DNA from 2 places in the Nocardioides hankookensis genome. Region 1 is predicted to be linked to the other one. Evidence: predicted binding sites of a transcription regulator. Region 1 holds the regulator's gene; the other holds the start of a gene.

Region 1 (3,257 bases):
ACGAGACGACGCCGAACCGCAGGTGCCGGGGAGTGGCCTCGGGCGCCGGCGCCGTACGGGTGCGGCCGACCCGGCTGGTCTGGCCGGCCAGGTGGAAGCGGTAGTGGTACCAGGTCGCCGGGTCGAGCCCGGTCACGTCGACCTTGACCGTGTGGTCGCGGCTCGGGCCGGTGGCGAACGTCCCGCGGCGTACGACGTGGCGGAAGCGGCGGTCGGTGGCGACCTCCCAGGTGACCTTGACCCGCGGGCCCTTGCCGGATCCGGGGGTGCTGGCCGGGGTCGGGGTGACCCGGGTCCAGATCAGCACGGCGCGGGGGAGCGGGTCGCCCGAGGCGACCCCGTGCCGGAAGCGGCGGTGGCCGGGGCGCGCGGGGGCCGCCTCGGCGTCGGTGGTGCTGACGGCGGCAGCACCGGCGGCACCCACGGTGCCGGACGCGAGCACGGTGCGTCGGCGCAGCGAGAGGCGGTCTGGGGTGATCGGCATGGTCACGACCTACCCAACGACCGGCGGCTCCTCACGTGACGCGGGCGCGAGCGCCGAGAGTTCATCCGACGTTCGTCTGAGTCGTGCCGGCCACAGCGACGGCAGCGGGATCCGGCCGATCGCGCGGGCGGCCGCCCAGCCGACCAGGATGACCAGCCAGCCGACCAGGGCGTCGATCACCCAGTGGTTGCCGGTGCCGACGATGACGATCGCGGTGCCGACGGCGTACGCCCAGCCCAGCACGCGCACCCACTTGCGGGTCGCGTAGACCTGCAGCGCCAGCGCCACCCACAGCGACCAGCCGGCATGCAGGGAGGGGAACGCCGCCAGCTCGTTGGTCAGCCCGCCGAGCCCGCGCGGTGCCGAGGCGTCGCCGCCCCACCAGCCGTCGGCCGCGTGCAGGCTGAGCACGTCGACGTACCCGCTGATGAAGCGCGGCGGCGCCGTCGGCATCATCAGGTACGCCGCCAGGCCGAGCAGCGTGCCGATCACCAGCGCACGCCGGGCCGGCCCGTAGCGGTCGGCGCCCAGGCGCCAGAGCCAGATCAGCACGGCCGCGGTGACGACGTAGTGCAGCGACGCGTACCAGTAGCTGCCGATGAGGCCGACCACGCGGTGGTCGGTGAAGAGCTGGTTGAGCGGGACCTCCCAGCTGATCCCGAGGAGGTCCTCGATGTGCAGCAGGTCGTTGGCCCGGTCGAGAGCCGGCTGCATGCTGGTGTTGGCCAGCAGTCGGGCCAGGCTGTAGAAGACCCAGAGCGCGAGGATCAGCAGCAGCTCCAGAAGGGCGCGGGCCCAGCCGGGGACCGTCCGTTCGCGTGCAAGCGCAGGTGCCGTCGTCACAGCACCAGCGTCTTCCATCGGCCCTCCCGTGCCATCAGGGATCCTCCCCTGTTACCAACGTCAGGGTCGGATCAGGGGATTCCCAGGGGAAGCCAGAAATTCACGAGCGATCAAACCCTGCGCAGCACCGCCGTCACCTTTCCCAAGATGGTGGCGTGGGTGCCGTCGATGGGATCGTAGTTCGGGTTGTGCGGCAGGAGCCACACCTTTCCGTCCTTGCGCTGCAGGGTCTTGACCGTGGCCTCGCCGTCGAGGAGCGCCGCGACGATCTCGCCGTTCTCGGCGGTCTGCTCCTTGCGGATGACCACGTAGTCGCCGTCGCAGATGGCCGCCTCGACCATCGAGTCGCCGGAGACCTCGAGCAGGAACAGCTCGCCCTCGCCGACCAGCTGCCGCGGCAGCGGGAAGACCTCGTCGTACGTCTCCTCGGCCAGGATGGGCCCGCCGGCGGCGATCCGGCCGACCAGGGGGACGTACGACGCGGCCGGGACGGTGTCGCCGATCCCGGTCTCGTCGGTGGTCGACTCGTCGGCGCTGCCGAGCGAGCGCCGGGCCGCCATCACCTCGGGGAGGAACACCTCGAGGGCGCGCGGCCGGTTGGGGTCGCGCTTGAGGTAGCCCTTCTCCTCGAGCACCTTCAGCTGGTGGGCGACGCTCGAGGAGCTGGTGAGCCCCACCGCTTCGCCGATCTCGCGCATGCTGGGCGGGTAGCCCCGCTTCTCGATCGAGTCCTTGATCGTCTGCAGGACGCGCTGCTGGCGCGGGGTGAGCCCGGTGGCATCGGCCGGCCCGTCGGGCAGCTCGCGCACCGTATCCATCTTCTTGGCCATGGGCCCACGCTAGCCATCCCGGCCGCCGGGTTCAAACATTTGTTCGAACGGGCGTGTCGGGCTCCGCCGCCTCGGAACGGCTCGAACAAATGTTCGCCCGGGGCCTTGCGTCGTTCGAACAGGTGCTCTAACGTCGTACACACGTTCGATCGAACACCTGATCGAGACGGCGGTCCAGACAGCTGCGGAGCGACTGTCGGTGGCTCCCTCTAGAACTGGTGTCATCGAGAAGGCCACTTCCCCCAGGAGCCAAGCACATGAGCACCATGACGATCGACCAGATGTTCCACTCGAAGCCCGCCGCCCGGCCGCGCAGCACTGTCCGGCTGACCCGCCGCGGCCGCGTCGTGGTCGTGCTCCTCGGTCTGCTGGTGGCCCTCGCCGTCGGCATCGTCGTCGCCTCCGGCTCCGTGGCCACCGACCACGCCGGCACACCCGAGCCCACCGCGGTGGTGCTCGTCGGCACCGGCGACACCCTGTGGGACATCGCCTCCGCGGCCGCCGACGACGGCGACGTCGACGCGATGATCGACCGCATCCAGAAGCTCAACGCGCTCGACTCCGGCATGCTCATCGCCGGCCAGCGCCTGCTGATCCCGGTCGACTGACTCGGACGACCACACAGATCTCGTCGAGCGATTCGACCCCGCTCGACGGACCGGGGAAGACGAGGGGCGGAGCCGACAGGCTCCGCCCCTCGCGGCATTTCGACCCCTACGCTTCCGGCATGGCCGGCTACTCGGGCACCCCGCTGGTGCGCAAGCTGGGGATCAAGGACGAGCACCTCGTCCTGCTCGACCGTGCACCGGAGGGCTTCGAGCTCGGCGAGACCGCGGCGCGCGTCGTAGGCCGGCTGCCAGCCTCCGGCCTCGACGTCACCCTCACCTTCCAGACCCGGCTGGCCGATCTCGAGGCCCGGTTGCCAGCGGTGTTCGAGCGGACCGTGACCGCCGGGATGGTGTGGACCTGCTGGCCGAAGAAGGCGGCCCGACGCCAGCTCGGCATCGCGAGCGACCTCGACGACAACGCCGTGCGCGAGCTCGGGCTGCGCCTCGGGTGGGTCGACGTGAAGGTCGCGGCGATCGACGACACCTGGTCGG
Region 2 (3,257 bases), on a different contig from region 1:
GGCGCGCCTTCGTGGAGACCGGGGCGACGACGCCGGGCTGGCCCGACCCGCACCCGGACCGGCACCCCCTCGAGGAGGAGTACTCCCGGGTCCTGGACCCGGGCAAGTACCGCATCCTCGGCACCCGGCTCGACGCCTGGGCACGGGTGCTCGACGAGCGCGACGTGGCGGCTGAGGAGCGGGAGGGCCTGCGCCGCTCGTTGGTCCCGACGCGACCGGGCGCGCTGACACTGGTCGCCCTCACGACGGAGGTCGACGGCGCGCCGTACGGCCTGGACCTGGGCCTGCCCGACGGAGCCGGAGGCGCGGCGCGGATCGACCTCCTGCCCGACTGCGGCTGCGACGCCTGCGACTCCGGCTCGGCGGACCTCCTGGAGGTCCTCGACGGCTGGGTGCTCACCGTCGCGCGTGGCGGCGTCGTCCACGCGCAGGGCCCGGGCGGGTCGGTGACCCGGATGCTGGACGGGTGGCAGGGCACCGGCCAGATCGACGAGCGCTGGCTCGACGGCGCCCGGCCACCTCCCGACGACGTACGCCGCTGGGCCGGCCGGCCCTGGCTCTGACCCGACCTCACCAGCCGGGGCGGTGTCCCCCGAAGGGCAGCTCGACCAGCTGCGGCCCGGCGCCCGACACGTCGCGCAGGATCCAGTCGTCGCGGAAGAGCAGCAGCGCCGACGCCGGCCGCATCACGATCCACAGCCAGCGGCCCGCCGCCTCGCCCGCCAGCACGGACCGGTCCCACTCGCCGTCCGCGCTGCTCGTCGAGATGTCCCACAGGTTGACCGACTGGCTGCCGATCCGCACCCGCGCCGACGGCGGCCGCTCGCCGATCTCCGATCCCGGGTCGGTGTAGCGCGTCCCCGCGCACCGCGCCCCCAGCCCGGTGCCGGCCTCCTCGGCCACGACGAGCACGTCGACCGGACCGTCGAGCTCGCTGGTCCCGGACGCACAGGTCAGCGCCGCCGTCGCCCGCCCCGGTGCCGGCGCGACGGCGGCGAAGTCCGTCAGCGTCCACCCCGGGCTCAGCGGCCACGGCACGTACGTCGGGAAGCCGTCCGCCGTGCGCAGGTGCTCCGCGAACCCGTCGTACGACGCCTCCTCCGCGCGCCACAGCGGACTCGTCACTCCGTGGTCCGGGCACGACCAGCCGCCGTCCGTCGTCTCCGCCACGGGAGCCGGGCAGCGCACGCAGCTCGCCGTCAGCATGGGACAACGGTGCGGATCGGCGCCGCGGCCGTCAAGGGTGCCTGCGGAGCTGCCGGCAGCGCCGCGGTTCGTGATGGTCGCCGCTCGCTGTGGTTGCGCGGGCGACTTCCGGCCACTTGTCGGCCTGCGGGTCCGCGCGGGTCGACCGTCGTGGCCCGGGCATAGCAGGGTGGTGCGCGGTGGTTGAGGTGCGAGCGCAGCGAGCCTCGACACCACCGCCCCCGCGCGCCGACAGGCTTCCTACACGGGCACGGCGGGCTCGTGGCCGGGGCCGCCTCCCGGCACACGGTGGTTGAGGTGCGAGCGCAGCGAGCCTCGAAACCACCACCCCGCTACTGGTAGATCTCGTCGAAACTTCTTCACAACCTCATTCGCACATCTGTTCGAATCGTGGTAGGATCGAGCATGGCTCGACGCACCCGGACCCAGGTCCCGCAGCTGCGGGACCTGTTGGCGTGCGCGACCGAGGCCGACCTCGCCGAACGACTCGCCGCCGCGAAGAAGTTCGAGCTCGCGGCCCGGTGGGCCGAAGCGCACCCGGCACCCGTCGAGGACGCGGTGGTCGACGAGCTGGGTGAGCTGGTGATGTTCGGCGACCAGCCGATCGCCCTCGCCGGCGAGGGTGCACCGGGGATGAGTGAGTTCGCGGTCGCGGAGTTCGCCGCCGCAGTCGGGATGACCGCTCACCAAGGTCGGGCGTACCTCGGTGCAGCCCTGGAAGCGAAGTACCGGCTCCCGCAGATCTGGGCGCGCGCGATGACCGGGGAGGTCGCGGTGTGGAAGGTCCGCCGGGTCACCGACCGCACCCGCCGTCTCGACCCCATCGCCGCCGCCAGCGTGGACGGTGACCTCGCACCCTTGCTGGGCTCGTGCTCGTGGGTCAAGGTCGAGAACGCCGTCGAGACCGCCGCTGCCGAAGCAGACCCCGAGCACGCCGAAGGCATCCGGCTGGATAGGTCCCGCGACCAGCACCTCGACATCGGTCTCACCGTCACCCACCTCAACGACGGCCTCGTCCCCGTGTCCGGGCTTCTGGACTACACCGACGCCCTCGCGTTGGAGGCCCAGATCAAGGCCGGCGCCCACGCCCTCCTCGCCGACCACCCCGAGCTCGACCTCGACATCCGCCGCGCGATGGCCGCCGGCCAGCTCGGTGGCGATGCTGCTGTGCCGCGTGAGGTGGTGATCTACGCCCACCACCAGCCCGACGAGGCCCACGGCATCGTGAGTGTTGAGGGCGCCCACCTGCCCTACGCGACCATCGAGCAGCTGTCTGAGTGGTGCACCCAGCAAGGCACCCGGGTCAGCATCCGACCGGTGTTGGATCTGTCCGAGGAGATCACCGTCGACCGGTACACCCCCTCGGACCGACAGCGGGAGCAGGCCATCCTGATCACGCCGACGTGCGTGTTCCCGCACTGCAACAAGGAAGCCCGGGGTTGCGACCTCGACCACATCCAGCCCTACAACCAGGGCGGGAAGACCACCAGCTCGAACCTGGCGCCACTGTGCCGCTACCACCACCGGGTCAAGACGTTCGGCGGCTGGACCTACCACCGCACCTCCCGCACCGGCTTCCTGTGGACCACCCCGAAGGGCCGCACCCACCCCGTCGACTTCGACGACCACCGACGGCGACGAACCCGCTGACCACCACCCCACCGGCCACCGCCGGTGGGGCCACTCCCACGCCCACTGCGGCCGGTGGGTGGTTTCGAGGCTCGCTGCGCTCGCACCTCAACCATCGAGGGTGCCGAGCTAGAAACCCACCCGTCGAGGCCCGGAGTCGTTGCGGACGACCGCGCCCTTCTCCTGGGCGGACTTCTTCAGCTCGGCCTGGAAGGCCGACATCTTCTCCTGCAGCTCCGGTGAGGTGGCGGCGAGGATGCGCACGGCGAGCAGGCCGGCGTTGCGGGCGCCGCCGACGGCGACGGTGGCGACAGGGACGCCAGCGGGCATCTGCACGATCGAGAGCAGCGAGTCCATGCCGTCGAGGTACTTCAGTGGGACCGGTACGCCGATCACGGGCAGCGGCGTGACCGCGGCGAGCA

What was found. The regulator LexA, encoded in region 1, represses DNA repair genes until DNA is damaged. The targets are predictions, from matches to a motif close to TCGAACANNTGTTCGA.
Region 2: the regulator LexA is predicted to act here: its motif matches at 1,578-1,593, upstream of ACFPYL_RS07840 (HNH endonuclease signature motif containing protein).

The regions. Positions count from the first base shown of each region.
Region 1 covers NZ_JBHSRJ010000009.1:845,852-849,108, reverse strand. The annotation lists gene ACFPYL_RS23745 (alkaline phosphatase D family protein) at 1-484, opposite strand, end outside; gene ACFPYL_RS23740 (phosphatase PAP2 family protein) at 494-1,327, opposite strand; gene lexA (transcriptional repressor LexA) at 1,438-2,157, opposite strand; gene ACFPYL_RS23730 (LysM peptidoglycan-binding domain-containing protein) at 2,415-2,765, shown strand; gene ACFPYL_RS23725 (DUF3052 domain-containing protein) at 2,885-3,257, shown strand, end outside.
Region 2 covers NZ_JBHSRJ010000004.1:304,331-307,587, reverse strand. The annotation lists gene ACFPYL_RS07850 (DUF6226 family protein) at 1-563, shown strand, start outside; gene ACFPYL_RS07845 (DUF6758 family protein) at 571-1,206, opposite strand; gene ACFPYL_RS07840 (HNH endonuclease signature motif containing protein) at 1,612-2,856, shown strand; gene purE (5-(carboxyamino)imidazole ribonucleotide mutase) at 2,965-3,257, opposite strand, start outside.